DNA from 4 places in the Arthrobacter sp. JSM 101049 genome. Region 1 is predicted to be linked to each of the others. Evidence: riboswitches for the same ligand, from Rfam matches in the RefSeq annotation. Region 1 holds a riboswitch; each other region holds the start of a gene.
The links. A riboswitch is a leader RNA that binds a small molecule or an ion and turns the genes downstream of it on or off. The one in region 1 is predicted to bind S-adenosylmethionine.

Region 1 (7,482 bases):
GGAAACGGTGGCCAGCATCCGGGCGCTGCAGCGCCGACCGGCGATCCACCGGCCGTGGATCGAGGCAACACGTACCGCGCTGGCCGCCTCGGAGGAACCGCACAAAACTCGGCACCTCGACATCCTCGCCACCGTGGTGCGTCCGCATGGGTACATGGCCGACGCCCTGACCCCCACGCCCAGCCGGCACGGCTCCTTCGAGGACTCGCTGGCCGACGTCGCCGCCGTGGATCCGGGGATGTGGCGGGACAACCTGGAGTACCTGCGGCGTTTCGACCCGGTGCCGCGCGTCGTGCAGACCGCGGACCTGCTCCTGGGCGATCTCGACGCGGGCATCCCGATGATCGTCTCGGCCCTGTCCTGGTACTGGGACCTGGCCATCCGGCCCTGGTGGCCGCGACTGCGGTCCCTGCAGCTCGAGGACATCGACTGGCGGTTGGCCCAGATCTCCCAGCACGGGGTCCACGAGGTCCTGAAGTCACTGCACCCCAGCGTGGTTCCGACGGCGACCGGCTTGGACATCATCCGGGATTGCGATGCGGACGAGCCTCCCGAGCCCGGTTCGGGGCTGATCCTGGTCCCGAATGCGTTCATCTGGCCGGAGACGCTGGTGCTGAACGTCGCCCCGTTCGTCCCCACGCTGACCTATGCCCCGCGCGGCGTCGGCCGCCTCTGGGAAACCGCCACGTCCTGCCCCGACGACCCGCTGGCCAAGCTGCTGGGGCGCACCCGGGCACAGATCCTGGCCCAGTTGGACGTGCCCATGACGACGACGCAGCTCGCCTGTGCGCTGGACCTCGCCCCGGCGACGGTCAGCACGCATTTGAAGGTGATGTCCGCGGGTGGGCTGGCCGCCTCGCTGCGGACCGGGCGCGAGGTGTTCTACCGGCGCGCGGACGTCGGCGAAAGCCTGCTGGCGGCCCGCTGACCGGACGGCGCCCCGGTGAGGTCCTGCACGTCGGGGGTCCCGGCCACGTCCCCGGGTTCGGGCACCTCGAGCAAGTCGGCGTCGATCTCCACGACCTGACCGTTCTCCACGTGCGGGTGGCGCAGGTCCAGCAGCGAGCCGACGACCAGGCGGATCAGGGTCCCGTGGGCGACGACGACGATGTTGCTTTCCGGGTTCGCGGCAATGATCCCGCGCAGGGCCTCCAACGCCCGGGCGGTGACCTTGTCCTCCGGTTCGGCGGTGGCCAGCAGCCGCGCCACCTCGGCCCGGTCCATTCCCTCCACGACCCGGCCCTCCCCTTCGCCGTAGTGGCGTTCCTGCAGGTCCTGCACGGGGGCTATCGCCTCGAGTCCAAGCTGCCCGCCGATGATGGCCGCGGTCTCGGCGGCCCGCCCCAGGGGCGAGGAGACCAGTAGGTCCCAGGCACCGCCGTCGTGCCCCAGGCGTTCCAGCTCCCCGGCCGCGGCCCGGGCCTGGGCACGTCCGGCGTCGTTCAACTCGATGTCGGTCTGGCCCTGAAGGCGCCTCTGGGCGTTCCACGCGGTTTCCCCGTGGCGTACCAGTGCAATGCGTGCTCCCATGGGTCCCACCCTACCGGCCCCTGAGGACGCCACGCGGCGAAACATTCTTGGCCGGGCGGCACGGGTTTGCCACCATGGAAGGAACCATCCCGAGCGGCCGAGAGACCTGGCTTGTCGACGCCGCAGCAACCACCGGAATCCACCGGCGCGGTGCTACCGCCAGGACCGATGGAGCGCAGCACGAACCGCTGCACGGTTCCGCGGGACCGCACCATGGGCGGGATCGGCACCAGCCGGAAACCAACCTCGAAGGAGCCAACGCCGAGATGTCGGATCACCAGTTCGGATTCCGCACCCGCGCCCTGCACGCCGGGGGCACCCCCGATGCCGAGCACGGCGCCCGCGCGGTGCCGATCTACCAGTCGACCTCGTTCGTGTTCAAGGACACCGACGATGCCGCCAACCTGTTCGCCCTGCAGAAGTACGGCAACATCTACTCCCGGATCGGCAACCCCACGGTCGCCGCGTTCGAGGAGCGGATCGCCTCGCTGGAGGGCGGAATCGGGGCCGTGGCCACCGCCTCGGGCATGTCCGCGGAGTTCATCACGTTCGCCGCGCTGACCCAGGCCGGCGACCACATCGTGGCCTCCTCGAAGCTCTACGGTGGCACCATCACCCAGCTGGACGTGACGCTGCGCCGCTTCGGTGTGGACACCACGTTCGTGGACAGCAACGAGGCCGCCGACTTCGCCGCCGCGCTGCGCCCGGAGACCAAGGCGCTGTACACCGAGGTCGTGGCCAACCCCTCCGGGGACATCGCCGACCTCAAGGGTCTGGCCGCCGTCGCCCGCGAGGCCGGCATCCCGCTGATCGTCGACTCCACGCTGACCCCGCCGTACATCCTGCGCCCGATCGAGCACGGGGCGGACATCGTCATCCATTCGGCCACCAAGTTCCTCGGCGGACACGGCACCACGCTCGGCGGCGTCGTCGTCGAATCCGGCCGGTTCAACTGGGGCAACGGGAAGTTCCCGACCATGACCGAGCCGGTCCCCTCCTACGGCAACGTGTCCTGGTGGGGGAACTTCGGCGAATACGGGTTCCTGACGAAGCTGCGCTCCGAACAGCTGCGCGACATCGGCCCCTCGCTGCCCGCCCAGTCGGCCTTCCAGCTGCTGCAGGGCGTCGAGACGCTGCCCCAGCGCATGGACGCCCACCTGGCCAATGCGTACCGCGTCGCCGAATGGCTCGAGGCCGACCCGCGCGTGACCTACGTGAACTTCGCCGGCCTGCCCTCCCACCCGCAGCACGATCGGGCCAGGGACCTGCTGCCCGGCGGCGTCGGCTCCGTGTTCAGCTTCGGCGTCGCCGGCGGCCGGGAGGCCGGTGGTCGGTTCATCGAGGCGCTGCAGCTGGCCAGCCATCTGGCCAACATCGGCGACGCCCGCACCCTGGTCCTGCACCCGGGATCGACCACCCACCAGCAGCTCAGCGCCGACCAGCTCACCGCAGCCGGCGTGCCGGAGGACCTGATCCGCCTCTCGGTGGGGCTCGAGGACGTGGAGGACATCATCTGGGACCTGGACCAGGCGCTGACTGCCTCCCAGCAGGCACCAAGCAGCACGGAGGCAGCCGCTACCGCGACCGGGGATGGGGCCGCCTGCGCAGTCCCGGCAGGCGCCGGCGAGCAGATCGGAGCGGGCAAATGAGCACCGATACCATGCAGCGCAGCTGGGTCGGACCCTCGGCCCCCGAGCGGCTGAACATCCTGCGCTCCACGCGGTCGATCGCGATCGTGGGCGCCTCCGACAAGACGGCCCGCGCGTCCTACTTCGTGGCGACGTACCTGAACAGCTCCACGGGGTACGACCTCTACTTCATCAACCCGATCCTCGCGGCGAAGGGCGCCGAGATCCTCGGCCACCCGGTGTACGCCTCGCTGGCGGACCTGCCCGTGGCTCCTGACCTGGTGGAGGTCTTCCGCAAGGCCGAGGACACCCCCGGCATCGTCGAGGAGGCGCACCAAGCCGGCGCGAAGACCGTATGGCTGCAGCTGGGCATCTGGAACGAGGAAGCCGCGGGGTTGGCCGAGTCGTACGGCATGCACGCGATCATGGACCGCTGCGTGAAGATCGAGCACGCGCGCTTCCACGGCGGCCTGCACCTGGCCGGGTTCAACACCGGCGTGGTCTCCTCCAAGCGGCAGGTGCTTGCGTAACTATCCTGGCCGGTGTCCGCGCTCCACGGCACGACGCTCCCAGCACGACGGCGGCCCGTCACCCCTGCACGGGGTGGCGGGCCATGGCGCGTCCCGGGCATTTCAGAGGGCGACAACCGGTCCCCTTCCGAAAACGCTACGGAGATATCGGACCGCCACCCGGCCTGCCGCCCCGATGAGGGCCACGGCCCCGAGCGCGGCCAGGGGAACCGCCTGCACCAACCCGTAGCCCGGGGGCGTGTCATGGTGGCCCGTGATGCCAATGCCGATGAGTACCTGCGGCAGCGGCGACATGAGAACCGCCACCAGCAGCAGCACCAGGACCCAGCGGGACGTGGGCCGCGAACCGCCGGGTCCGGCCCAGAGGCAGGCCAGCAGAAAGACCAGGGGCATGGCGAAGACCAGGACAATCTCGGCGGCCGTATTGACGGCCAACCCGTGACCCAGCAGCGCCGGGGCCACCGTCAACATCCCGAAGCCTGCCGTCGAGCAGACCAGCACGGCCCGCCACACGGTATTGAGTCTCCCAACGCTCCAGAGGGCGATCGTTGCGGCGATGCACAGCAACGCCACCCCCTGGAGCAGGGCCGCCACCGGCTCGCCGATCCAGGCCGGGCCCGGCAGCACCGAGGTGTAGAGCTCGTGCTCCTGGCCGGCCACGCACGCTGGACCGTACAGCTCGTCCAGGCAGGGAGCCCAGCGGGGGATCTCGGCCAGCCCACCGGCTACGCCGGCAACCAGCAACAGGATCCCGGCCAGGGACAGTTGGCCCACGCTGGGCTCCCGGGGTGTCCCGGCAATCGGGGCAGGCGGGGCGGTTGAATCGGCTGCTCCCTGCGCCATGGCGACCTCCGGAACGCGTGATCCCGGCGCCGAGGTCCGGCAGCCGTGACAGCGAACGCTATCCCCGACCACGCAGGTCGTCAATGGACGCCCCCACGGCTCGAGCCGCCGCACGGTCCGCGGCAGAACCCGCTACAGATCCTCGCGCGCCGCCATGAAGGTGTAGTCCCAGGCACGGACCCCGTCGGCTTCATCGGAAGCCGCGGGGGTGCGGTGCAGGTCGCGGGCACGATCCAGAACCTCGCATACCTCGGCGAAGACCCGGTCCGCCTCCTGCTGGGTGAGCCGGAGCGTGCCCAAGCTCAGGTCCCCCTTCGCCTCGGCTTCGCGGCCGGTGGCGAAGTTCGGCGCCCAGGCCGTCACCTTGGCGACCATCTCCTGCTGGTCCAGCGTCAACTGGTCCAGGTACGCGGCCAGCGGGGCCTCGTCCTCCGGGCCGATCGGGGTCTCGGGCGAACCCACCTTGTAGGACTGCACGGCGCCTTTCCATACCCGGTCGCGCCGGTCGCGTGCGAATTCGGGGGCTTCCTGGACGAAGCCGGCATCGGCGAGCGTGCGCAGGTGGAAACTCAGCGTGTTCGCCGCGACCCCGAGTTGCCGGGCCAGGTCCGTGGCACGGGCGTATTCCTGGGCGCCGAGCACGGCTACGATCCGGCGGCGCAGCGGATGCGCCATGGCCTTGAGCATCGGCGAGGTCATGACCTTCGCGTCGAGGTCCGGTGCGCGCGGGGGCTGGCGGTCGTTGTCCATGGGAACAGTCTACAAACCCGCCGCATAAATTGCGCAATTTATCTTGCGCAATTAATCGTGCGGATCTATGCTCGACGCATGGACCCCCTCCCGAACGATCCCGCGGCTCCTGCGTCCGCCCCACCGGCCGCGCCCCCGAAGGCCCAGCGCCCCCCGGCACTCTGGCGCAACCGCGACTACCGCTGGTGGCTGTCCACCGACACGTCGACCGGTCTCGGCCGGGCCCTGCACAACTTCGCCGTCCCGTTGCTGGCCCTCTACGTCACCGGCGACCCGGCCCAGGCCGGCATCGTCGCGGCCATCGGCCAGGTCGGCCGCCTCGTCGCCACCCTTCCCGGCGGCGTCCTGGCCGACCGGCACGACCGCCGCCGGCTCATCCTGCTCGGCACCGCCAGCGGTGTCCTGGTGGCCACCGCACTGGCAGCCTTCCAATACACCGGGCTACTCGGCTTCTGGCTGCTCACCGCACTGAACCTGCTCATGAACGTGCGCAGCGGCCTGTTCGACGGCGTCCCGAACGCAGCGTTGAAGGCCGTCGTGGAACCGCGCTCCCTCGGTTCGGCGATGTCCGCCAACCAAGGCCGCGACGCCGTGGTGAGCCTGGCCGGTGGCCCGGTCGGCGGCGTCCTGCTGGTCATCGGCCATGCGGTGCCGTTCGCCGCGACTGCCCTGCTGAACGTGTTCGGGCTCCTCTCGGTGCTGCGCGTCCGCGCCGATCTGCGCCCCCGCCGCGATGCCGCCGACGCCGCCGGCGCGACAGGCCCGGGCGGCGCGGGCAAACCGGCAGGGCACGACGGCGGGACCTCCACTACCCGCGCCGGCTACCTCCGCGAGGCGTGGGAGGGCTTCGCCTGGCTGCTGCACCGCCCCGAGTTGCGCGGGGTCATGGCCATCTCCACGATCGTGAACCTCGGCATGAACGCCGCCGTCACCTCCGTCGTGTTCGGCCTGCAACAGCGCGGCGAGTCACCGGCGACCATCGGCGTCGCCACCGCCTGCGTCGGGGTGGGCATGCTGGCGGGGGCCGTGCTGGCCCCGCCGCTGGTCCGGCGGGTGCCCACCGGCTGGCTGGGCGCCGTGGGGTTGGCCGCGTGCTCCGGTGCCGTGGCGGTCCTGCCGTTCGTCCACACGGTTCCGGCCATCTGCGTCGTGCTGGGTGCGAGCATGTTCGCGGCCCCGGCCATCAACGCCTCCCTGCTCGGCTATTTCACGGTCGCCGTGCCCACGCATCTGCTGGGCCGGGCGAACAGCGCGCTGGACCTGTTGGCGATGGGCGCGGTCCCGTTGGCCCCACTGGTCGCCGGTTTCGGCTACGCGGCCTGGGGGTGGACCGGGGTCCTGGCCCTGTGCGCGGGGATCTGTGGCATCGCCGTCGTCCTGGCGTTCTGCACCCGCCGGCTCCTGGCCATCCCCGCCTCCGACCGGTGGGAGGACCACGCCGCGGCCAACGCCCGCGAGGCAGCGCTCAGGCGTTGACGTCGGTTCCGATCCGCCGGTTGGCCAGCACGGGCAGGAACTGGCGCACCTCCTCGACGCGGCGCCGGGTCACGTCCACGGTGACCAGGGCCTCGGTCTCGTCGTCGAGGAAGTCCACCGGGATGCCCAGCGGGTCCAGGATCGCCGAATGGCCCACGGTGTTCGTCGAACTGGTCCCGGCGGCGGCGATCCAAACGGTGTTCTCCACGGCGCGCGCCTTCAGCAGCGTCTCCCAGTGGTCGATCTTGTGGTCGCCCTTGAACCAGGCGGCTGCCACCAGGACCACATCGGCGCCGGCGACGGCCAGCCGACGCGCCATCTCGGGGAAGCGGATGTCGTAGCAGGTCATGATGCCCACGTTCAGCCCGCCGATCTCGAAGACCGGCACGGCGGAGACGTCCCCGGCCTTGATCCGGGTGGACTCCTGGTAGGAGAAGGCGTCGTAGAGGTGGATCTTGCGGTACGTGCCCAGAATCCGCCCGGTTCCGTCCACGACCACCAGCGTGTTGTAGGGCTGGGGTTCGCCGCTGGGCTCATAGCCGCCGGCAACGATGGCCACCCCGAATTCGGCGGCCAGCAGCGAGACCTGCTGGACGAACGTGCTCCACTCGCGCTCGACCGCGGCGGCCAGGTCCCCCTCGACCTTGCGCACCGTGAACATCGTCTCCTCGGGGAAGAGCACCAGCTCGGCGCCCGCGTCCTTGGCACGCGCCACGATCCGGCGA
Region 2 (7,482 bases), on a different contig from region 1:
GGTCGACATCGGCGGCGGCCTGCCCGCGGACTTCGGGTTCACGTTCCTCGCGCACCCGCGCATGGCGGACACCGCCTGGACCCTCCCGCTCCAGGCAGACTCCCAGCGCATCCCGCTCGATGGCCGGCTCAGCCTGTACCGCACCACCGACGCCGGCGCGACCTGGACCGAGCAGCACACCGGCCTGCCGGAAAACGAGTTCAACGTCGTCCTCCGCGACGCTGCGGACATCGACCTCCCCGCCCCCGAGGACACCGCGGGGCTGTACTTCGGCACCCGCGGCGGCGAAGTGTATGCCAGCAATGACGAGGGCGCAACCTTCCTCCAGGTGGCCGACCGGCTGCCCGACGTCCTCAGTGTCCGCGCAGCGTCCGTGGGTTGAGCACCATGGCCAGCGCCGTCCTCGAGGTCCCCGGGACCCTGGCCCCGGTCTGGGGGGACCGCCGTCGTGCGCTGATCGACTACGACGGCGGCGCCTCCATGGCGGTCTTCCTGGACCGGGCCGCCGAGGGGCACCCCCGCTTTGCGCGGCGCATCCGCGACGAGACCGGCGCGGTGCGCCGCTATGTCAACGTCTATGTCGACGGCGAGGACATCCGCTCGGCCGCCGGGTTGGACACCGTGGTGCCGGACGGGTCGACGGTCATGATCATCCAATCCGTCGCCGGGGGCTGAGGCGGGCGGGACGGGGATAAGCTGGATTGACGTAGCAGCGACCCGAAGGAGCCGCGTCCATGCCCGCCTCGCCCCCACCCTCGCATAGTTCCGGCATGTCCGGCACGGCATCGCTGGGAACCGGCGGCAGGTTCCGCACCGCCGTGGCGGGGCTGCCGCCGTCGTGCTTTGCCTTCGTGATGGCCACCGGGATCGTCTCGGCGGCGTTGCGCCAATCCGGACGCCCCGTGCCCTCCGAGGTCCTGTTCTGGATCGCGGCGGCGGCCCTGGTCATCCTGCTCGCGGCCACCGTCTGGCGGGCGGTCGCCTTCCGCCGGGAATTCACCGCCGATGCCCTGTCGCCGGTCAAGAACTTCGGCAACTTCACCTTCGTGGCCGGCCTGAACGTCGTCGGGCTCCATTTCGACATGACCGGCCGACCGGCTGCGGGCCTGGCGCTGGCCTGCGTCGCGCTGCTGGCCTGGCTGGCACTGACGTACCTCATCCCGGCCGTGCTCCTGCTGCGGGAGCACAGCCGCCCGGTGCTCGACGACGCGAACGGCAGCTGGTTCCTCTGGGTCGTGGCGACCCAGTCCATGTCCACGGCCGCATCCTCGGCCGCCAGGGTGCACGACAGCGGCGGATTCGCCGTCGCCGGCGCGGCCCTCTGGGGCATCGGGGTGGTGCTGTACCTGCTCATCGGCACCATGGTGACCCTGCGCCTGATCACCCACCCCAACCGGCCGGAAGGCCTGAGCCCCACCTACTGGATCTTCATGGGCGCCACCGCCATCTCCGTGCTGGCCGGCAGCAACCTGCTGAGGCTGCCGGACACGTTCCCGGCCATCGCCGGGATGCGCGGCTTCGTCTCCGGGGCCAGCTTCGTCCTCTGGTCCACCGGCCTGTGGTGGGTGCCGCTGCTCGTCGTCTTCGGCATCTGGCGCCACGTCGTCCACCATTACCACCTGCGGTACGAGACGGCACTGTGGTCCATCGTCTTCCCGTTGGGCATGCTGGCCACCTCCTCCATGGTGTTCGGCCGGGTCCAGGGCATGCCGGAGGTCGCGGCCATCGGGGAGGCGGTCGTGTGGGTCGCTGTTCCGGCCTGGGCGATCGCCGTGTACCTCATGGTGGCGGCCGCTGTCCGGTGGATGCGCCCGGGGGCCGCTGACGGCCGGGCGGCAACGGCCTAGGCTGTCCCCATGAGCAACCTCGAGACCGATCCCGCCGAAGTGGTGTGCGACGGCGAGCAGCCCGGGGCCGACGGGCCGGCACCGCGTGAGCTGCTGGTTCCCCGGGACGTCCCCCTCGGCGGCCCGCGGGCGATGAACGTCCGCCGGACCCTTCCCCAGCGTCGGCGCAGCCTCATCGGCGCCTGGTGCTTCCTGGACCACTACGGCCCCCAGGACCTCACCGGCCAGGCGGGCATGAACGTGCCCCGCCACCCGCACACCGGGCTGCAGACCGTCAGCTGGTTGTTCACCGGCGAGATCGAGCACCGGGACTCCACCGGGGCGCACGCCGTGGTCCGGCCCGGCGAATTGAACCTCATGACCGCCGGCAGCGGCATCAGCCATTCCGAGTTCTCCACCCCCGACACCACCATCCTGCATGGCGCCCAGCTCTGGGTCGCCCTGCCCGAGGCCGCACGAGGCACCTCCCCCGGCTTCGAGCACCATCGCCCCGACCCCGTCTGCGGCGACGACTGGACCGCCCGCGTCTTCCTCGGCTCGCTGCTGGGCAGCACCTCACCCGTGGCCACGCACAGCCCGTTGCTCGGGGCCGAGATCCTGCTCGACGACGGCGCATCCCTCGCCCTTGAACTGGACCCGGGATTCGAGCACGGGGTCCTGCTCGATTCCGGCGCCCTGCGACTGGACGGCGAGGACGTCCCGGTCGACCACCTCGCGTACCTGGCCCCCGATTCCGGCCGGATCACCCTCGAGGGGCACGACGGCGGGGCCCGCCTGCTGTTAATCGGCGGGGAGCCGCTGGGCGAGCAGATCGTCATGTGGTGGAACTTCGTGGGACGCTCGCACGAGGAGATCGTCGAGTACCGCAGGGCCTGGCAGGAGGAGATCGGGGCGCCGGTCGGCAGCGATCCCCTGGCCGCCGCCACGCGGGTTCAGCCCCCGGGACGCCACGTCCCGCACTTCGGGCCGTTCCCGCCCGGCGAGCCGGACGCATTGCCCGCGCCGGCCCTGCCGAATGCCCGCATGCGGCCCCGCAGCTGAGACTCCAACGGGCCGGCCCGCGGAACCCGCGCCGCGGTGCAATGGCGCCATCCCCATGCCGTCACGGTGCACGAGGCACAGGCAGCCACCGCCCCGCCCGATCGGTGACGGGACCGGCCGCCGGACGGCCCGGGTCAGAACCCGCCGCCGCCTTCGGTGGCCATGTTGTTGAAGCGCTGGTAGTGCCCCTGGAAGGCCACGACGATCGTCTTGGTGGGGCCGTTGCGGTTCTTGGCCACGATGATGTCCGCTTCGCCGGCCCGCGCCGATTCCTTGTCGTAGATGTCCTCGCGGTGCAGCAGGATGACCAGGTCGGCGTCCTGCTCGATGGAACCGGATTCACGCAGGTCCGAGACCATCGGCTTCTTGTCCGTCCGCTGCTCCGAGCCACGGTTCAGCTGGGACAGGGCGACGACGGGGACATCGAGCTCCTTGGCCAGCAGCTTCAGGGCACGGGAGAACTCCGAGACCTCCTGCTGGCGTGATTCCACGCGCTTGCCCGAACTCATCAGCTGCAGGTAGTCCAGCACCACGAGCTTGAGGTCGTGGCGCTGCTTCAGCCGACGGCACTTCGCGCGGATTTCCATCAGCGACATGTTGGGCGAATCGTCGATGAACAGCGGAGCCTCGTTCAGCCGCCCCATGGTGGTGGCGATCTTGCCCCACTGCTCGTCCTTGATGGTGCCCTTGCGCAGGTCCTGCAGGCCGATGCTGGCTTCGGCGGAGAGCAGGCGCATCGCGATCTCGTTGCGGCCCATTTCCAGGGAGAAGACCACGGTGGTCATGTTGTTCTTGATCGCCGCGGAGCGGGCGATGTCCAGGGAGAAGACCGACTTGCCGACCGCAGGACGCGCGGCGACGACGATCATCTGGCCGCCATGCAGGCCCTGGGTGAGCTCGTCGAGCTCGTACAGCCCGGTGGGGACCCCGATCATGCCCTCTCCGCGCTGGCCGGCCGACTCGATCTCGTCGACGGTGCCCTCGATGATGTCGCGCAGGGGGACGTAGTCCTCCGCGGAGCGGCGCTCCGCGACGGCGTAGATCTGGGCCTGGGCGTCGTTGACGATCGCGTCAACTTCGCCGTCCTGGCTGTAGCCCATCTGCACGATCTTGGTGCCGGCCTCCACCAGGCGCCGCAGGACGGCGCGTTCACGGACGATCTCGGCGTAGAAGCCGGCGTTGGCCGCAGTGGGAACCGACTGGATCAACGTGTGCAGGTAGGCCGGGCCGCCCACCCGGGAGATCTCCCCGCGCTTGGTCAACAGGTCCGAGACGGTCACCGCGTCGGCGGGCTCGCCGCGACCGTAGAGGTCGATGACGGCCTCGAAGATGGACTCGTGGGCGGGGCGGTAGAAGTCGACACCGCGCAGGACCTCCACGCAATCGGCGATCGCATCCTTGGAGAGCATCATGCCCCCGAGAACGCTCTGCTCCGCGACCAGGTCCTGGGGGGGCGTGCGCCCCATGTCCGATGAATTCGACGAGCCTGATTCGGTGTGCGTGAGCGTCACGTCCGGTTCCTTCCCTTTCGGCGCGGTGCAGGTGGTGCGGGCACCGCCGCGTCCCTCCAGTATCCCAGTGATGTCGGCCCACCGGCACGGTGGTGGAGGGGTGGTCGCCGAGCGGGTGTTGTGGCCCGAATGGACCCGGGGACCCTGTCACCTTATGCCCAACGACGACAGAACCAAAGAGACTTATCCACAGGCCGTGTGGACAACCTGTGGGTTGCGCGGCGTGTTGTGTGCACAGACTGGGGACAGGGCTGTGGATTACATCGGGAAGAACAACAAATAGTCGGTCTGACTAGGCGTTATCCATGTGGATAACATTGGGTGGAAAAACTTTTTCCCGCAACATTCACCCCCTACTTGCAGGTTGCGCTCCGGCAGGGGGATGTGTCCACTACGTTTATCCACAGCTGGGGACATCTTGTCCACAGACACGCCGCCGCCTTCGCGCGGCATTGACACCGGCAGCTTCCCGCCGGGACCAGTCGTCGTCTTGCCGGCCCGTGGGGCCCCTGCGATACTTTCGCCATGCCACCGCCGAAAACCCTGCCGACCGCCGTGGATCCCCGTGCGTTCATCGAGGCCCTCGACCACCCCGTCCGGCCGGCCGACGGGCTCGTGCTCCTGGAGATGATGCAGGAGGCCGCCGGCCAGCCTCCGGTGATGTGGGGGCCCACGATTGTCGGCTACGGTTCCTATCGCTACGGCTACGCCAGCGGGCATGAAGGAGAAGCCGCTGCCATCGGGTTCTCCCCCCGCAAGGCCTCCCTGTCGCTCTACGGGCTCACCGCGGATCCCGGTTCCGCGGAACTGCTGGCCCGGCTCGGCAAGCACAAGGTCGGCTCGTCCTGCTTGTACGTCAACAAGCTCGGAGACGTCGACCTGCCGGTCCTGCGCGAGCTCATGGACCGGGGGTACCGCTACATGGTCTCGGGGTCCATCCGGCAGTGAACCGTCCTCCCCGGCACCTGCCGCCCGGTGGCATGATGGGGTGAGACCCGGCACCACGACGGCGGGCCGAGATCCCAGGAGGAGACATGTTCCAGGTCAATGGCGAGGTCATCCTCGTCATCGTCATCACGGCCGTGGTCCTGCTCGTCGTCTTCGGTGCCCTGTCCTGGGTCTTCACGACCCGACCGGCGCGGGCGAGCGAGGCGGAGCAGTACATTGCCCGGCTCAACGACGCCGCGGCGCGCCAGCAGCAACTCGATGCCCAGAAGGCCGAAAAGCTCAGGGCCGCAACGACCGCCCGGGCCGCGCAGGCGGCCAGGCGGTCCCCCGGACGCACCGGCCAGAGCTCGTCGACCGGGCATCCCGGAGCCACCCCGGGCCCGGGGGCGATGTCCAACCCCGACTACGAGAAGGTGCTGCAGCTCGTCCGCGACGGACATCCCGTGGCCGCCGTCAGGAAGATCCGGCACGATACGGGCATCGGCCTGCTCGAGGCCAAGCGGTACGTGGATTCGCTGCGCGGCAGGTGACCGGGCACCGGGCCTAGACGAAGGCCTCGGACTTCAGCGTCCGGAAGGCCGAGCCATGGAAGACCAGAGGTGCGTGGACCCCCTCGTGGGTGGCGTGGGCGTGGACCCGCAGCAAGACGACCTGGTGGTCCCCGGCCGGGATCTCCTGTTCGACGCTGCAGTCGAGCCACAGCGCGGCCTCGTGCAGGAACAGGGCACCGTCATCAGTGGAGTCCAACCGCAGCCCCGCGAAGCGGTCCCCGGACTTCGAGGCGATCTGCCGGCAGACGCCATCGTGCCCCTCGCCCAGGACCGAGACGCCGATCCGGCCGGCCTGCCGGACGACCGGCCAGGTGCGCGAGGTGTTCTGCACGGCAAACATCACCAGCGGCGGGTCCATGGAGACCCCGACGGTGAACGAGGAGGCGACGATGCCCTGGGGTTCCCCGTCGATGATGGTGCACAGCGCGGCGATCCCCGAGGGGTGCTGTGCGAAGGCCTGGCGAAGTGCTGCAGGTTCGAGATCGGTGGACAGTGTCATCTGTGCTACCTCCGGCGTAGGGCACATCACCGGGCCGCGGCCGCGATGGTTGTGCGGTACTTGCCGTCCGGGGGATCCGGGCGGCCGAATCATCACCTGGAGCACCCCACTACCGTGAGAGGGTTGCCGGCCAACGAGCCAGGGCTTGGATGTTGACGCTCTTGATTCACTAGCTACGCTAAGCGGGGCCGGAGCTGCCCGTCAAAGGCCCACGCAATATTTCGCAAGGTGTCGCACGCCGCACGAGCAGAGGGGCCCCGCGCCGTAGCGCGTGGCCCCTCTGGTGCACGGCCGGTGGTCGCCCACCGTTCCGTGGCGGCTACTTCTTCGCGGCGACGACCTGCAGGTCGACAGTTGCGGAGACGTCCTCGTGCAGACGCACCGTGGCCTGGTAGTTGCCGGTCGACTTGATGTGCTCGGGGATTTCCACCGTGCGCTTGTCGATCGAACCGAGGCCGGCGGCCTCGACTGCCTTGGCGATGTCGTCGGTCTTGACGGTGCCGAAGAGGCGTCCGCCCTGTCCGGCCTTGACCGTGATCTTGACCGGCTGGGAGGACAGGGAAGCGGCCAGTGCCTGTGCGTCCTCGAGGGATGCAACGGCGCGGGCGGTGCGGGCAGCCTTGATCGACTCGACCTGCTTCTCGCCACCCTTGGTCCAGGTCAGGGCGAAGCCGCGCGGCAGGAGGTAGTTACGGGCGTAACCGTCCTTCACCTCGATGACGTCGCCAGCGGTACCGAGACCGGTTACTTCGTGGGTCAGAATGAGCTTTGCCATGGTGTTATCCCTTCCTTAGCCGCGGCCAGCGCCGGAGTAAGGCAGCAGGGCAACTTCGCGCGCGTTCTTGATGGCCTGGGCGATCTTGCGCTGCTCCTGGACGGAGACGCCGGTCACGCGACGGGCACGGATCTTCCCGCGGTCGGAGATGAACTTGCGCAGCAATGCGACGTCCTTGTAGTCGATGACGGTGATGTCAGCGGCCTTCAAGGGGTTGGACTTTGGTTTGGGCTTACGGAGTTCAGCCTTAGCCATCGTGGAGCTCCTTTATCTAGTGGAGCCCGCAGAATTCTTCTGCGGGATGGTGAAT
Region 3 (7,482 bases), on a different contig from region 1:
CCGTCGCCACCGGCGGGGGACCGGGGGCCATGGAAGCAGCTAACCTGGGTGCCTACCTCTCGGCGGCGGGGGCCCCGGCGCTCCAGGAGGCCGTCGCCGCCCTGGAGGCGACGCCGTCGTTCCGGCCATCGGTCTCGCGGTGGGCCCGGGCCGCGCTCGCCGTGCTGGCGCGGCATCCGCAGGGGACGCCGACGCTCGGGATCCCGACCTGGTTCTACGGCCACGAGCCGCCGAACCTGTTTGCCACCCACATCGCGAAGTACTTCGCCAATTCCATCCGCGAGGACGTGCTGCTCAGCGTCTGCGACGCCGGGCTGGTGGTGCTGCCCGGTGCGGCAGGGACCGTGCAGGAGATCTTCCAGGACGCCTGCGAGAACTACTACGGCACCGCGCAGACGCAGACGCCGATGGTGCTGGTCGGGCGGCGGCATTGGACCCGGGAACTTCCGGCCTGGCCGCTGTTGCAGTCGCTGGCGCGGGGACGGGAGATGGCCGGGGCCATCCACCTGGTGGATTCCGTCGAGGAAGCGGTGGCCATCCTCGCCCGGTGAGGCACGGCGTTTCCGCCACGGCGCGCCGGGGCCGGGAAACGCCCGGCGCACCACGCCCGGGAGATCCAGCTGGTTGACAGATGTGCTGGGTAAGGTGGCCGCATGGAATCGTCACCGTATTTCGTGACCCGACAGCGGCTGGTCCAGGCCCCGCCGGGTGCCATCTTCGAGCTGCTGGCTGATCCGTCGAAGCATCCGCTCATCGACGGCTCCGGCACGGTGAAACGCGCCCGCGCCGAGGAACCGCAACGGCTCAGCCTCGGGGCCGAATTCGGCATGGACATGCGCATCGGCCTGGGGTACCGGATCCAGAACACGGTCGTGGAGTTCGAGGAGGCCCGGCTCATCGCCTGGCGCCACTTCAACGGCCACCGGTGGCGCTACGAACTCATTCCCGCGCCGCGCGGAACGCTGGTGCGCGAGACCTGGGACGCCTCGCGGCTGAAACGGCAGTGGCCGCTAAAGGTCATGGGGTTCACCCGCAGCACGCCGGTGAACATCGAGCGCACCCTGGACCGGTTGGCCGACTACTTCGATCCCACCACACCGCGGCCCACCGACCCGCAGCCGCCGTCCGGCCCCACGCGGCCCCGGAAGGCGAAGCCCCGGACCCCGAAGCAGGCCGCCAAGCAGGCGGCGAAGAACGAAGCGCAGCGGCAGGCCAGGGCCCGGAAAGCGGTGCAGGCCGACGAGGCCGCTGCTGCCCACCAGGCGGCGAAGGCCGAGCGGGCCACCCGGGCAGCTGAAGTCCGGGCGGCGCGCAACGTGGCCCGTACCGAGAAGGCGGCCCAGGGCGAGCAGAAGCCCGTCAAAGCAGCAAAGCCGGCTCAGGTCGCGAAGGCGGCCAAGGCCGTACACGTCGAGCCGATGCCGCCGATCGGGGCCACACCGCGACCACCGGCCTCGCCCCCGCGTCTGCCCTCGCGCGAGGCCATTGCCGCGGCGAAGTCGGGCCGGCCGTTGAAGGCCGCCCCGGCTGCGGAGCCCCAGCCCGCCGCGGCCGCGGCGGCGGACCAGCCGAAGCCGAAGCCCACCGGAGGCCCGGCCACGGGCCGGCCGGAGGTTCCGGCGCGCCGGATGCGCCGCGCCAGCTGACCGGCCGGGTTAGGACGGTCAGGACACGCTGCTGCCGAACAGCAGGCCGAGCAGGTAGGTCACGCCCGCGGCGCCCATGCCGATGGCCAGCTGGCGCAGCCCGCGTTTCAGCGGCGACGCACCGGACAGCAGCCCGACGACGCCGCCGGTCATCAGCAGGGCCAGGCCGACCAGGACCAGGGCGACGATGACGGCGGGCAGGCCGGTGAGCCCGAAGAGGTAGGGCAGGATCGGGATGAGCGCCCCGGAGGCGAAGAAGCAGAAGCTTGAACCGGCCGCTCCGTAGGCCGATCCGAGGGCCTCGTGTTCGTCGTCCCCGGTGTCGGGCAGTTCGGGCTGCAGTGACAACGACGGGTCGCAGTCGCAGGTGAACTTGCCCATGCGCTCGGCCGCCCGGTGCTCGGCGGCCTCCCGGCTCATGCCGCGGGCGCGGTAGACGAGCACCAGCTCGTTGGCCTGCAGGTCCAGATCCGGGGCGGCCACCAGGGTGACCTGCGTGGGTTGCGAGGCGGTGAGCAGTTCGCGCTGCGAGCGGACGGAGACGTATTCCCCGGCGGCCATCGACAACGCCCCGGCGAGCAGGCCGGCGATGCCGGAGAACAGGACGAGTGCGCTGGAGACTCCGGTCGCGCCGATGCCCATGACCAACGCCAGGTTGGACACGAGTCCGTCGTTGGCGCCGAAGACCGCCGCACGGAAGTTGCCGGAGAGGCGGTTGCGCCCCCGCGTGGCCAGACCGCGGACGACCTCTTCGTGGACGAGCTCGTCGGCGGCCATGGTCGCGGTGGCATCGGCGTCGTCCTCATAGGGGGAAGCGCCTTCGGCGCGCTGGGCCAGGGCCAGGACGAAGACGGAGCCGAAGTTGCGGGCCATGAAACGCAGCATGATCCGCCTGGCGGACGGGCGGACCGGTTTGCCGACCTCATCGCCGAGCAGGCCCGCCCAGTGTTCCTCGTGGCGCTTTTCCGCGGCGGCCAGGCCGAGCAGGATCTGGCGTTCCTCGCCGTCCTTGCGGGAGGCCAGGGCATCGTAGATCGCCGCCTCGGCGCGTTCATCGGCCAGGTACTTGCGCCACCTGCGGATATCGGCGGCGGTGGGCTCGGCCGCGGTCCCGGCAGAGGCGGGCGGATCGTCGTCGGCGGGCGGGGGCACTGGCATCGGCGCAACCGGTGTCATCGGGGGTCCTCTAATCGGTTCGTAGTTTCCGCGCTGCGGCGGGGGCGCCGGTCAAAGGGCTGCGGATGCAACGAACCCCGGACCGCCACCAGCGGGCCGAAGGTCTCGTTCGCCCGGCGGTGCCGCCGGGTGGAGTGCCGGACCGCATCGTGGCGGTCAGTATGTCGACAGATCCTCTGTCGCCCGCACCGGGGCCAGCGGTCCGAGTGCGGGCGGGGTGTGGAACTACTCCCCTTCAGCCAACCATCATAGCCGAGCCGCGGTGTTCGCGGACGGGGAGGCGTTCGAGGAAGAACACCTGGGCCTCGCCGTCGGAACGACCGGCGCGGGGGACGCGGACCGTCAGGGCGCAGGACTCGTGGTCCCACACCGGCCGACCAGCGGTGTTGGCCAGGGCATGGTCGAGGTCCTTGGGGTGGGGGGCGATGAAGCGCTCCCATTGGCCGTCTACGTTGAGGCAGACGGTGCCGAGCATCGAATCGAATATGGGAAGAACGGAGACGCTGTGCGTCACGGATTTCCTTTCGTGCGTTCTTACCCGACACGTTGTCGTGCGGGCCGCTTCCTCATCCGAACCACCCGCGAACCTGGGGTTGGTGCGCGGGTAGTCGGAGCTGTTGCCCGCGTCTCATGAAGCTCTTTCCAGCCTAACGCGGATGGACGCGCGACCCAAGCTGTGTCCGGCGCCACCACCGCTGCATCCCAGTGTGGGCGCGGCTAAACCCGCCTGCCGTAACAGGCGGGATTAGCCGGTTTGGGGGTGCTCAGGGCCCACCGGGGCCGGGGACAGGGCACGACGGCGGTGCCCCGCCCCGCTCAGCGGCCTGCGGGGACGCCCTCTGCTTCCACCCGCCCGGAGACCCGGTCGGACCAGTGGGCGGAGACCTCGGGCCGGGTCGCCGGGGTGAGCAGGCTGACCACGATGTAGACCACCAGCGAGGAGGCCAGGCCGTAGTAGATCGGCTCGTTGGCGTAGACGCCGCCGAACTTCTCCTCCGCGCCGATTTCCAGCACGATCATGGTCGTCAGGGTGACGATGGTTCCCGCCGCCATCGACAGTGCGGCCCCCACGCCGTTGCCGCGCTTCCACAGCAGCCCGCCGAGGATGGAGACCAGCAGGCCGCCGACCAGGATGTCGTAGGCGATGGTCAGGGCCGCGATGACGTCGTTGACCACGATCGCCAGCACGATGGCCACCACGCCCAGCCCCAGCACCCAGTAGCGGTTCGCCGCGACGTCGTGCTCGGGGTTGCGCCCCGAGTTGACCTCGATCTTCTTGCCGAACCAGCTCGCCACGAACGGCGTGACGTCGTTGCGGGCGACCGTCGCGGCGGCGATGAGCGCACCGGAAGCCGTGGACATCATCGCGGCGACGGCAGCGGCCAGCACGATGCCGCCGACCACCACGGGCAGCAGGTTCATGGCCACCTCCGCGTAGACGACGTCCTTGCCCAGGTTCTCGATGTCGATGCCGGGCAGTGCGACCCGGGCGGACATGCCGATGACGGCGCCGGCGATGCCGTAGAGGACGCAGTAGATGCCGGCGGTCGACCCGCCCCAGCGGGCGACCGTCGGGGTCTTGGCGGTGAAGACGCGCTGCCAGATGTCCTGGCCGATGAGCAGGCCCAGGGTGTAGACGACGAAGTAGGTGATGATCGTCTGCGCACCGATCCCGTCCCAGCTGAAGAACGCGTCGCGGGCCCGCTCGGGGATCCCTGCGGAGATGCCGCCGAAGCCACCGGCCGCCGAGAGGGCGAAGGGCAGCATCAGGGCGAACACGCCGATGGTCTTGATGACGAACTGGACCTGGTCGGCCAGGGTGATGGACCACATGCCGCCGATGGTCGAGTAGACCAGCACGATGATCCCGCCGACGGCGATGGCCAGCCAGCGTTCCCAGCCGAAGAGGACCACGAAGATCGTGGCGTAGGCGCCGGTCGAGGTGGCGCAGAGCATCAGCGTGTAGGCGAGCATGACGATCGCCGAGGCGTTGGTGGCGTTCTTCGAGCCGTAGCGCAGGGTGAGCATCTGGGAGACGGTGAAGATCTTCAGCCGCTGCAGGCGCGGGGCGAAGAGCAGGCTCAGCAGCAGCACGCCGATGCCGATGGCGATGACCAGCCAGGCGCCCGAGAGGCCGAACTTGTAGCCTAGGCCGACGCCGCCGACGGTGGAGGCGCCGCCGAGCACGACGGCGGCCATGGTCCCGGTGTAGAGGAAGGGGCCGAGGCGCCGCCCGGCGACCAGGTAGTCGCTGCTGTTCCGGGTGCGGGACTTGCCCCACCAGCCGAACGCGAGCATCGCGAGGAGGTACGCGATGACGATCACGATGTTGATGAATTCCATAAGGGGGCCTTATCGATGGGAAGGGAACGGTAGGTGCTTAGAAGTAAACACCTGTTGCACCCTAGGCTAAAGTGAGCTGGCTAACACGTCAATTGGCCTATGCTGTGTGACGGAGTCGTGGCCGGTTGGTTGACCGGCGCGCCACCTCCGCCCACCGCGCAAACCACGACACGGAGTATCCCACCCATGAAGGCGTTGCCCGTCGAGCCCAGCAACATCCCGCTGGCGATCGGTTCGAAGATCCGGGCCGCGCGCCACGCCCAGCGCATGACCATCGAGCAAGTCGCCGAGTCCACGGGCCTGACCAAGGGCTTCCTCTCCCGCGTCGAACGCGACCTCACCTCGCCCTCGGTCGCCTCGCTGGTCACGCTCTGCCAGGTGCTCTCGGTCTCGATCGGCGACTTGTTCGCGCAACCGGAAACGCACGTGGTCCGCCTGGACAGCGCACCGCGGATCTCGCTGGGCGGCCACGGCATCGTCGAGCGGCTGATGACCAGCCGGTCCGAGAAGCGGCTGCAGGTCATCCGGGCCGTCATCGAACCGCGCGGGGAGGGCGAAACCGAGCTGTACTCGGTCGACTGCGAGGTCGAGGTCCTGCACGTGGTCGCCGGGACGTTCATCATCATCTTCGCCAACGAGCGCTTCGAGCTCCGCGCCGGGGATTCGCTGACCTTCCCGGGCCGCGAGCCGCATTCGTGGATCAACCCCACCGACGAGGAGGCCATCGTGCTCTGGACGCTGGTTCCGGCGGCCTCACGCTGATCCGTCTGGCGGCGCCGCACCGGCTCAGCGTCGCAGGGCCGCCGGGCGGGGGAGGCCCAGTGCCTCCAGCAGGTCCCCGAGCAGCCGGTCCAGCTCGTAGCCGGCCTGCGTGGCCTTGTTGAGCCCGTAGCCGGCCAGCTGGGAGCCGGGCTGGTCGAAGGACAGTACGGTGGCCCCCTTCCGGTCGACGTGAAGCTCGATGCGCAGCGGTGCGTGCAGCGCCGTGCCGGGCTCGATGCGGAAGAGCCGGGCCGCCATGGCCAGGTTGCCGATGAGGTACGTGCGGCTGGGGGCGTCGTTGCCGGCCAGGTGCAGCAGGGCCGACGGATCGTGCGTCCAGAAGCGGCAGAGGTCGTAGGCCGCGCCGTATCCGGCCGACCGTTCGAGCTCGCCCCAGGTGGCACCCCGGCTGGCCTGCCGCTCGAGCGCCCCGAGGTCGAGCGCGGGGACCGTGGCCTCGAAATCCCGGCGCAGCGCCTCGAAGGGCCTCGCCGTCGTCACGGTGATCCGGCGCACCGCATGGTCGGTGGTGGTCTCGCTGGCTGGATGCGTCACCCCCTCAGCGTAGGCCAGGGCGGGCGGGCCGCCGTGGCCTCAGCCCACATGGATCCAGGGTCGTCGTTGCACAGTGGGTTCGGCCTCGCGCAGCACCTCCCGCGTCAGGGGTGCGATCTCGCCCTGGCCCAGCAGCAGGAAGGCCGCCAGGTTCCGCACCGGGGACCCCTCGGTCCAGCGGAAATACAGGTGCGGCATGGTGCCGAACTCATCGCGGATCCGCAGGCAGATCGCCGCCAGGGCCGTCGAGATCGACGGGGCGGTGGCCTCCAGGACCAGGTAGCCGTGGCGTGTTGTCCCGCGCACCAGCAGGTCCTGGGCGAAGTCCGAGTAGTCACCGAGCGTGATCTCGATGAACAGCGGCCGTGCCGTCTCGGGCAGGTGGCTGGCGATGCGGGCATGCTCGAGCTTGTGGCGGTAGCGTTCCGCGCTAAACCTGACCGGTTCGTGGGCGATCAGCGAGACCTGGCCGGCCGCGGCAGCCGCGGTGAGCAGGGCGTCGGCCGTGTCGTCGAACTTCACCGTGGTGGCCCGCAGTTCGGTGGAGCGGCGGAAGCGCGAGATGAAGGAGACGAACAGGATCGCGGCGATGAACAGGGCGGCGATGCGCAGGCCGTCGGGCCGCTCGACCACGTTGGCGATCGTTGTGTAGAGGAAGACCAGGACGACGGCGGAGAACGCCACCGTGCGCACGCGTTGGCGTCGGCGCCGGGCGGAGAGGGCGACGGCGACCGCCGCGGAGGTCATCAGCACCAGTACGCCGGTGGCGTAGGCGGCGCCCTGGGCGTCGACGCTGGCCCGGAAGTGCAGCGTCACCAGCACGGCGATCCCGACCAGGACCAGCACCAGCGGCCGGTTGGCGCGCGCCCACTCCGGGGCCATGCCGAACCGGGGCAGGTAGCGCGGGATGAGGTTCAGCAGCCCGGCCAGCGCCGAGGCCCCGGCGAACCAGAGAATGAGGATGGTCGAGAGGTCGTAGACGCTGCCGAATCCCTCGCCG
Region 4 (7,482 bases), on a different contig from region 1:
TCTTCGTGGACGGCGAGTTGAGGTTCGGCGATGAACTCCGGGGTGGGGACGCCACGGAGGTCGACCTCGCCAGCGGTGCCATGCGGCAGGTGCCCGGGCCATCGCACACCACGGTCGTAGAAGGGCTGCCGACGACGACGAAGGCCGTCGAGTTCTGGCTGCCGCACAACGAGTCCCTCGAACTGGTCAGCCTGGCCTCCGATGCCCCGCTCGAGCCGCTGCAGCATCAGCGGCCGCTGTGGATCCACCACGGCAGCTCCATCAGCCAGGGGTCGAACGCCGCCTCGCCCAGCCAGATCTGGCCGGCGGTGGCCGCCCGCCGAGGCGGCGCCGAGCTGGTCAACCTCGGCCTCGGCGGCAGCTCGTTCATCGACCCGTTCATGGCGCGGGTCATCCGCGATGCGCCGGCGGACTACATCAGCGTCGCGTTCGGCATCAACGTCGTGAACCTGGACGCGTTGCGTATCCGCACCCTCGTGCCCGCGATCCACGGGTTCCTGGACACCATCCGCGACGGGCACCCGACGACCCCGCTGGTGCTCATCTCGCCGATCTTCTGCGGCATCCACGAGGAAACCCCCGGCCCCGGCGCCTTCGACCCCGCCAGCTTCGCCACGGGACAGGTCAAGTTCATCGCAACCGGCACCCCCGGGGACGAAGCCCTGGGGCGGCTGACGCTGCAGGTGATCCGCCGTGAAATGCGCTCGCTCGCCGAACGCCGGGCCGACGATGCGAACCTGCACTACCTCGAGGGGACGGACCTGTACGGCGCAGCGGACGCCGCCGACCTGCCGCTGCCCGACAACCTGCATCCGGACACCGCCGCCCACCGGCTGATCGGTCAACGCTTCACGGACTATGCCTTCGCCCCGTCCGGCCCGTTTGGGGGAGTGGAGGGATAGCGGCCGCCCGCAGCGAGACGTCGTCGGGACCCATCGGTCACGTCCGGACCGGCGCCCTCCAGCAGGTGCTGTCCTCCACCAACTGCCGGCCTCCCCAAGGACAGAGAACGACGGCGACCCAGGGGCCGCCGTCGTGCACTGACTGGAGTGGTGTCTTTGGTGGTGGTACCGGACCGGTGGCCGGATCAGAGGGTGATGGACCCCTTCGGAGTCTCGAAGGTCACCGACATGATGCCCGGGGTGCCGTTGGGCGCCTCCCACTCGACGGCGACATCGCCCAACGGCGACTCGGACGGGGTGCCCAGCCAATCCCGGACGCGTTCGACCGAGCCGGCGATCGTGATCCCGGAGATGCGGCTGTTCGGTTCCAGCGCCTTGGAGGGGTGCAGGTGCTCGGTTCCGTCGTCCCAGCGCAGCATGTACGGGACCTGGGGATCGGCGATCAGGCCCTTGATGCCGATCTGCTGCCAGGTCAGCTCCTGCCCGTCGGGGAACTTGCGGTTGCCCGGCACGGACGAGCGACCCAGCCGCTCCTCGAAGGGCACCAGGTCGTCCACGCAGACGCACCAGCCCATCCAGCCGCCTCCCATCTCGGAGCGGGCCCGGACGGCCTGCCCGAACGGCGCCTTGTCGGAGGCGGGGTGGTCCAGGACCTCCACGACCTCCAGGTACTGGGTGTTCAGCAAGGGGAAAATGACGTTCCTCGTGCCAAAGCGGGGGTGTACTCCGCCCTTGACGGACTCGATCCCCAAAGTCTCGGCTACTCGGGCAGCCGTGGCGGCCAGCCCATCTGGTCCGCATGCGTATGAAACGTGATCCAACCTCATCATGCGTTCATGATGGCACTTTGTGAGGTGCGTCTCGACTTAGGGCGCCCTAAGTCGTTCCGGATGCGTATTTCCCGGTAGCGACGCGCGCGAATGTTGCGGCCGGCGTCATATTGCCCACAGCCGGGTTGCGGGCAACCGCGCGATCGAGAACACTGGAGGCAGGTCATGAGCGCCAGCGTGAAACCCCGGTTTGCTGGCCGGCAACCCTCCACTCGCGGTGGGGTGCCCCGGGTGAAGACCTGGTCCGCCTCCACAAGGAGCACGGGCAAGCGCGGGTCACCTCCCGGCACTCCCCGCGGGGACGCCGCGGAACAGGGACCCCTGAGCAGTAGAAGGGGACAACACATGTCTTCAGCACCATGGTCTTTCGAAACCCGCCAGGTCCACGCCGGGCAGACCCCCGACTCGGCCACCGGGGCGCGGGCCCTGCCGATCTACCAGACGACCTCCTTCGTCTTCCCGAGCGCCGAAAGCGCCGCGGCACGCTTCGCCCTGCAGGAACTCGAACCGATCTACACGCGCATCGGCAACCCCACGCAGGAGGCGGTGGAGAACCGCATCGCCAACCTCGAAGGCGGAGTCGGCGCGCTGCTGCTGGCCTCCGGGCAGGCGGCCACCACCTTCTCGATCCTCAACGTCGCCGGCGCCGGGGACCACATTGTGGCCAGCCCCAGCCTCTACGGGGGGACGCAGAACCTGCTCAAGCACACGCTGGCGCGGCTGGGCATCGAGGTCACGTTCGTGGCCGACCCCGACAGGCTCGACGAGTGGCGGGCCGCCGTCCGGCCGAACACCAAGGCCTTCTTCGGCGAGGCGGTCTCCAATCCCCGCCAGGACGTCCTGGACATCGAAGGCGTCAGCTCCATCGCCCACGACGCCGGCGTCCCGCTGATCGTGGACAACACCCTGGCCACCCCCTACCTGATCCGTCCCATCGAGTGGGGCGCCGACATTGTGGTGCATTCGGCGACCAAGTACCTCGGCGGCCACGGCACGGCCGTGGCCGGGGTGATCGTGGACTCGGGCAACTTCGACTTCGCGCAGGATCCGGACAAGTTCCCGGGATTCAACACCCCGGACGAGTCCTACAACGGACTGGTCTTCGCCCGCGACCTCGGCGTCGGCGGCGCCTTGGGCGCGAACCTGGCCTTCATCCTCAAGGCCCGCGTGCAGCTGCTGCGGGACCTGGGATCCGCCGTCGCCCCCTTCAACGCCTTCCTCATCGCCCAGGGCCTGGAGACCCTCAGCCTGCGCATGGAGCGGCACGTGGAGAACGCGCAGAAGGTCGCCGAGTGGCTGGAGGCGCACGCCCAGGTCGACTCGGTGGCCTTCGCCGGGCTGGCCTCGAGCCCCTGGTACGACCGGGGTCGCAAGTACGGGCCGAAGGGCATTGGCGCCGTGTTGGCGTTCGAGATCGCCGGGGGAGAGCCCGCCGGTCGCGCCTTCGTCGACGGGCTGGAACTGCACTCCAATCTGGCCAACATCGGCGACGTCCGCTCGCTGGTGATCCACCCGGCCTCCACCACGCACTCCCAGCTCAGCGAGGCCGAGCAGGTTGCGGCGGGCGTGAGCCCGGGGCTGGTGCGGCTGGCCGTGGGCATCGAGCACATCGATGACATCCTCGCCGACCTCGAACTCGGCTTCGCTGCAGCGGCCGCTGCCGGCGATGCCGAACCGGTCGAAGCCCAGACCGCCCGGTGACCCCAGGGGTCGGCAACGTGACGGAACAGGTCCGCACCGGCAGCGCGCCGGTCATCCGCGACGGCATCCTCAAATGCGTCCCGATCGGTGGCTACCGGTTCGAGACCGGCGGATGGCTGCCCGAGGTGATGATCGGCTACGAAACCTGGGGGACGCTGAACGCCGACGCCTCCAACGCGGTCCTGTTGCTCCACGCGCTGACCGGGGACACCCACGTCTCCCGCGGGCACAGCCGCGAGGACGGCTGGTGGGATGGATTCGTCGGCCCCGGCCGCACCATCGACACCGACCGGTTCTTCGTCGTCGCCCCGAACATGGTCGGCGGCTGCTACGGCTCGACCGGCCCGTCCAGCCCCGACCCGGACGGGCGGCCCTGGGGCTCGCGCTTCCCGTTCACGACCGTCAGGGATTCGGTGCGCACCGAGGCCCGGCTGGCCGACTACCTCGGCATCCAACGCTGGCACTCCGTCGTGGGCGGTTCCCTCGGCGGGGCCCGGGCGCTGGAGTGGGCCATCGAATACCCCCAACGCGTCGCGAGCTGCGCGGTGATCGCCGCCACGGCCGTGGCCTCGGCGGAACAAGTGGCCTTCGGGCAGATCCAGACACAGGCCATCCGGCTGGATCCGGCCTTCCACGGTGGCGACTTCTATGCGGACGCCGCTGCGACGGGCCCCTCGGAAGCCGGACACGGCATCGGACCGGTCCAGGGCCTGGGCATCGCCCGACGGCTGGCCCACATCACCTACAGGTCTGAACCCGAGCTCGAGATCCGCTTCGGCCACGAGGGGCAGGGCGAGGAGGACCCCTTCGGCAGTGCGGACCACCAGCGCGGCCGCTACCAGGTCGAAAGCTACCTGGACCACCAAGCCGGCAAGCTGGTCACCCGCTTCGACGCGAATTCCTACATCGTGCTCACCGAGGCGCTGGTCGGACATGACGTCGGACGCGGCCGGGGCGGGGTCGACGCGGCCCTGCGCCGTGCCGAGGGGGTGGAGTTCTTCATTGCCGCCGTGGACAGTGACCGGCTCTACGTTCCCGAACAATCCGAACGCCTGGCCGCGGCGCTGCCGGCGGGTCCGCCGGTGCACTACATCAACTCGCCGATCGGGCACGACGGCTTCCTGACCGACATCGAGCAGCTGAACCAGGTGCTGCGCGCCGGGCTCTACGCCTGACCCGGGCGTCCGTCCAGCCGCCCGGGTCTAGTCGGAGTCGTCCTGTGGGTCCCCGGCGCCGATGCTGTGGTTCGCCGCGACCGGTGCGAACGGCATCGCCTCGGGCCGTTTGGCGGTGATGCCGTCTCCGCTGGACTGGTGGCGCAGGCGGCGCAGGACCCAGGGCGCGAGGTGGGTGCGTGCCCAGACCAGGTCCTCGCGCCGGGCGGTCCGCCACGGCTTCGGTTCCGAAGGCCGGGTTTCCAGGGGCTTGAGCTCATGTTCGACATTGAGGGTCTCGAGCACCATCATCGCAATCGTGTGGTGGCCCAGTGGGGAGAAATGTAGCCGGTCGGGGGCCCACATGCGCGGCTCGTGCAAGTCGCGCAACGCCCACATGTCAGCGACGATCGCGTCGTGGCGGGCTGCCACGACGCGCAGGTTCTCGTTGTAGATGGCCACGCGGCCCCGCATGGAACCCAGAACCGGGGTCTCGCCGATGTCGGGCCCGTTGAACAACAGGACGGTGGCCCCCGTCGCGGCCAGCTGGCCGATGAAGCCATCCATGGCCACGGCCAGCGCATCCGGGTCGCCGCCGGGCCGCAGGACGTCGTTGCCGCCCGCGCAGACGGTGACCAGGTCCGGCTGCAAGGCCACTGCCGGCTCGAGCTGCTCCGACACGATCTGGTTCAGCAGTCGACCGCGGATCGCCAAGTTGGCGTAGGCGAAGTCCTCGACACCGCGGCTGAGCTGCTCCGCGACGCGGTCCGCCCAGCCCCGGTTCCCTCCCGGGCTCTGCGGATCCGGGTCCCCGATGCCCTCAGTGAAGGAATCGCCCAGCGAGACCATCCGGCGCCAGGGATGGCGTGCGGCGTCGGGGGAGGCATCCTGCGGGTGTACTGGCGACGACACGTTGCTACTCACGGGTACATTGTTCCACCGGGCAACGATGTTGACCACCCGGTGCACCAGGCGCCCGTGCTGCTGTCGCCGGATCCACGGCCGCGGCATCCCGTGATTCAATGGCGGCATGACTGCCACCTTGCCCCAGCCCGTCGTTGCCTGGTCCCGCCCCGAAGCCGAGCGCGCCGGCACGCCCCTGCTCGTCCTCTTCCACGGCTACCTCTCCCACGAGAAGGACCTGATCGGCCTGGCGCCGATGCTGCCGGAGGAGTTCACGCTGGCCTCGGTCCGGGCGCCCCACGCCATGGGCCCGGGCTACACCTGGTTCCCGCTGATGCACGAACCCGACTACTCGACCGACCGCGTCGTCGACGCCGTGCAGGACGTCTGGGCATGGCTCGACGGCGTCAAGGAGCAGCACTCGTCGGTCACCGTACTGGGCTTTTCCATGGGGATGGCCGTCGCCACCTCCGTCCTGCGCCACCGCCCGGCCGAGATCTCCGCAGTCGTGGGCCTGTCCGGCTTCGCCGTCCCCGCAGAGGGCAATGCCTTCTTCGACGACGAGGGGACCAAGGCCGCCCGGCGGCCGCTGTTCTGGGGCCGCGGACAGGCGGACAACGTCATCACCGAGGACAAGATCGACTTCACCCTCGATTGGGCCGGGGAACACACTGACCTGACCAAGATGCTCTACACCGGCATGGCGCACAGCGTCTCCGAGCCGGAAATGAAGCACGTCTCCGAGTTCCTGCGCCACCACGTCCTGGAGCAGTAGGACCGGGGCGGCCCGGAGGAGCAGCGCTATTCGGCGGCGACGACGACGGTCTCGTCACCGAGGGTGACCGTGTCGCCCACGTGCAGCTGCTTGCCCCGCCGGGTCTCGATGTCCCCGTTGACCTTGACCATGCCGTTCTCGACCAGCTCCTTGGCATGGAAACCGTCCTCGGCCAGGCCCGCCAGCTTCAGCAGCTGGCCCAAGCGGATGGATTCGTCGCGGATGCTGATGGGCTGTGGCTGGTCTGGAGTCATGGGTCCATCTTCCGTCACGATGTGCCCGGCCGCCAACGCGCGGCTAGCATGACCTGCGATGAACTCTGCTCCCGCGGCTACCGCCCTCACGCGCCACCTCCCCCTCTGGGCCGGACTGGTCCTGGCCATCATCGGCGGGCTGATGATGCCCATCCAGGGCCGCGTCAACGGTGCGTTGTCCGAGCAGATGGGCGATGGCAATGCCGCGGCCGCACTCAGCTTCGCCGGCGGGACGCTGCTCATGATCCTCGTCTCGGTGCTCCTGCCCAGCGGACGTGCCGGGCTGGCCGCCATGCGCCGGGCCGTCGCCGGCCGGGAGTTCCCGCGGTGGTACCTGCTGGCGGGGCTCAGCGGTGGCTACATCGTCTTCGGGCAAAGCCACGCCGTGCCGCTGATCGGCGTCGCCCTGTTCACCGTGGCCATCGTGACCGGCCAGACCATCAGCGGCCTGATGGTCGACCGTGTCGGCTTCGGCCCCGGTGGCAAGCGGTTCATCACCGCCCGACGGATGGCCGGGGCGGTGCTGATGATCATCGCCGTGCTCTGGGCGGTCTCACCCCGCCTTGAGACCTCCGCCGGGGGCCTGGCCTGGCTGTTGCCGGTGTCCCTGCCCTTCACCGCCGGCCTATTCATGGGCTTCCAACAGGCCATGAACGGGACCCAGACCGCCGCCTACGGCACCCCCATCACGGCCACGCTGGTCAACTTCCTCACCGGCGGCACCGCCTTGTTCATCGTCTGGGGCCTGCGGTCGATCGGGTCGAGCCCGCACCTCACCTTCCCGAGCGACTGGTGGCTGTATACCGGAGGTGCCTTTGGCTGCGTGTTCATCGCCATCGGCGCGCTGCTGGTCAAATCCCTGGGCGTCCTGGTCTCCGGACTGTGCATGATCGCCGGCCAGCTCATCGGTTCGCTGGCAATCGACATCATCCTGCCGGCACCGGGCACCGTCGTGGCCCTGGC

Region 2: it holds a riboswitch for S-adenosylmethionine, as region 1 does, so the genes downstream of both, AB8M85_RS14510 (flavin reductase family protein) here and AB8M85_RS11610 (O-acetylhomoserine aminocarboxypropyltransferase/cysteine synthase family protein) in region 1, are expected to answer to the same signal.
Region 3: it holds a riboswitch for S-adenosylmethionine, as region 1 does, so the genes downstream of both, AB8M85_RS08905 (hypothetical protein) here and AB8M85_RS11610 (O-acetylhomoserine aminocarboxypropyltransferase/cysteine synthase family protein) in region 1, are expected to answer to the same signal.
Region 4: it holds a riboswitch for S-adenosylmethionine, as region 1 does, so the genes downstream of both, AB8M85_RS00315 (bifunctional o-acetylhomoserine/o-acetylserine sulfhydrylase) here and AB8M85_RS11610 (O-acetylhomoserine aminocarboxypropyltransferase/cysteine synthase family protein) in region 1, are expected to answer to the same signal.

Annotation. Positions count from the first base shown of each region.
Region 1 covers NZ_JBGFFC010000003.1:463,520-471,001, forward strand. The annotation lists gene AB8M85_RS11600 (ArsR/SmtB family transcription factor) at 1-928, shown strand, start outside; gene AB8M85_RS11605 (histidine phosphatase family protein) at 883-1,530, opposite strand; SAM riboswitch class I at 1,612-1,705, shown strand; gene AB8M85_RS11610 (O-acetylhomoserine aminocarboxypropyltransferase/cysteine synthase family protein) at 1,797-3,179, shown strand; gene AB8M85_RS11615 (CoA-binding protein) at 3,176-3,688, shown strand; gene AB8M85_RS11620 (hypothetical protein) at 3,791-4,462, opposite strand; gene AB8M85_RS11625 (ArsR/SmtB family transcription factor) at 4,664-5,281, opposite strand; gene AB8M85_RS11630 (MFS transporter) at 5,360-6,757, shown strand; gene AB8M85_RS11635 (carbon-nitrogen hydrolase family protein) at 6,747-7,482, opposite strand, start outside.
Region 2 covers NZ_JBGFFC010000006.1:1,222-8,703, forward strand. The annotation lists gene AB8M85_RS14475 (WD40/YVTN/BNR-like repeat-containing protein) at 1-382, shown strand, start outside; gene AB8M85_RS14480 (MoaD/ThiS family protein) at 388-675, shown strand; gene AB8M85_RS14485 (tellurite resistance/C4-dicarboxylate transporter family protein) at 771-1,847, shown strand; gene AB8M85_RS14490 (pirin family protein) at 1,857-2,888, shown strand; gene dnaB (replicative DNA helicase) at 3,023-4,354, opposite strand; gene AB8M85_RS14500 (DUF1801 domain-containing protein) at 4,925-5,347, shown strand; gene AB8M85_RS14505 (hypothetical protein) at 5,434-5,877, shown strand; gene AB8M85_RS14510 (flavin reductase family protein) at 5,891-6,397, opposite strand; SAM riboswitch class IV at 6,449-6,564, opposite strand; gene rplI (50S ribosomal protein L9) at 6,717-7,172, opposite strand; gene rpsR (30S ribosomal protein S18) at 7,188-7,427, opposite strand.
Region 3 covers NZ_JBGFFC010000002.1:786,633-794,114, reverse strand. The annotation lists gene AB8M85_RS08920 (LOG family protein) at 1-551, shown strand, start outside; gene AB8M85_RS08915 (SRPBCC family protein) at 654-1,646, shown strand; gene AB8M85_RS08910 (VIT1/CCC1 transporter family protein) at 1,665-2,822, opposite strand; gene AB8M85_RS08905 (hypothetical protein) at 3,058-3,336, opposite strand; SAM riboswitch class IV at 3,348-3,458, opposite strand; gene AB8M85_RS08900 (sodium:solute symporter) at 3,639-5,165, opposite strand; gene AB8M85_RS08895 (helix-turn-helix domain-containing protein) at 5,352-5,927, shown strand; gene AB8M85_RS08890 (hypothetical protein) at 5,952-6,482, opposite strand; gene AB8M85_RS08885 (amino acid transporter) at 6,522-7,482, opposite strand, start outside.
Region 4 covers NZ_JBGFFC010000001.1:58,250-65,731, reverse strand. The annotation lists gene AB8M85_RS00325 (GDSL-type esterase/lipase family protein) at 1-902, shown strand, start outside; gene AB8M85_RS00320 (VOC family protein) at 1,088-1,732, opposite strand; SAM riboswitch class IV at 1,894-2,010, shown strand; gene AB8M85_RS00315 (bifunctional o-acetylhomoserine/o-acetylserine sulfhydrylase) at 2,078-3,433, shown strand; gene AB8M85_RS00310 (homoserine O-acetyltransferase) at 3,451-4,608, shown strand; gene AB8M85_RS00305 (SGNH/GDSL hydrolase family protein) at 4,636-5,436, opposite strand; gene AB8M85_RS00300 (alpha/beta hydrolase) at 5,618-6,265, shown strand; gene AB8M85_RS00295 (RNA-binding S4 domain-containing protein) at 6,292-6,519, opposite strand; gene AB8M85_RS00290 (DMT family transporter) at 6,578-7,482, shown strand, end outside.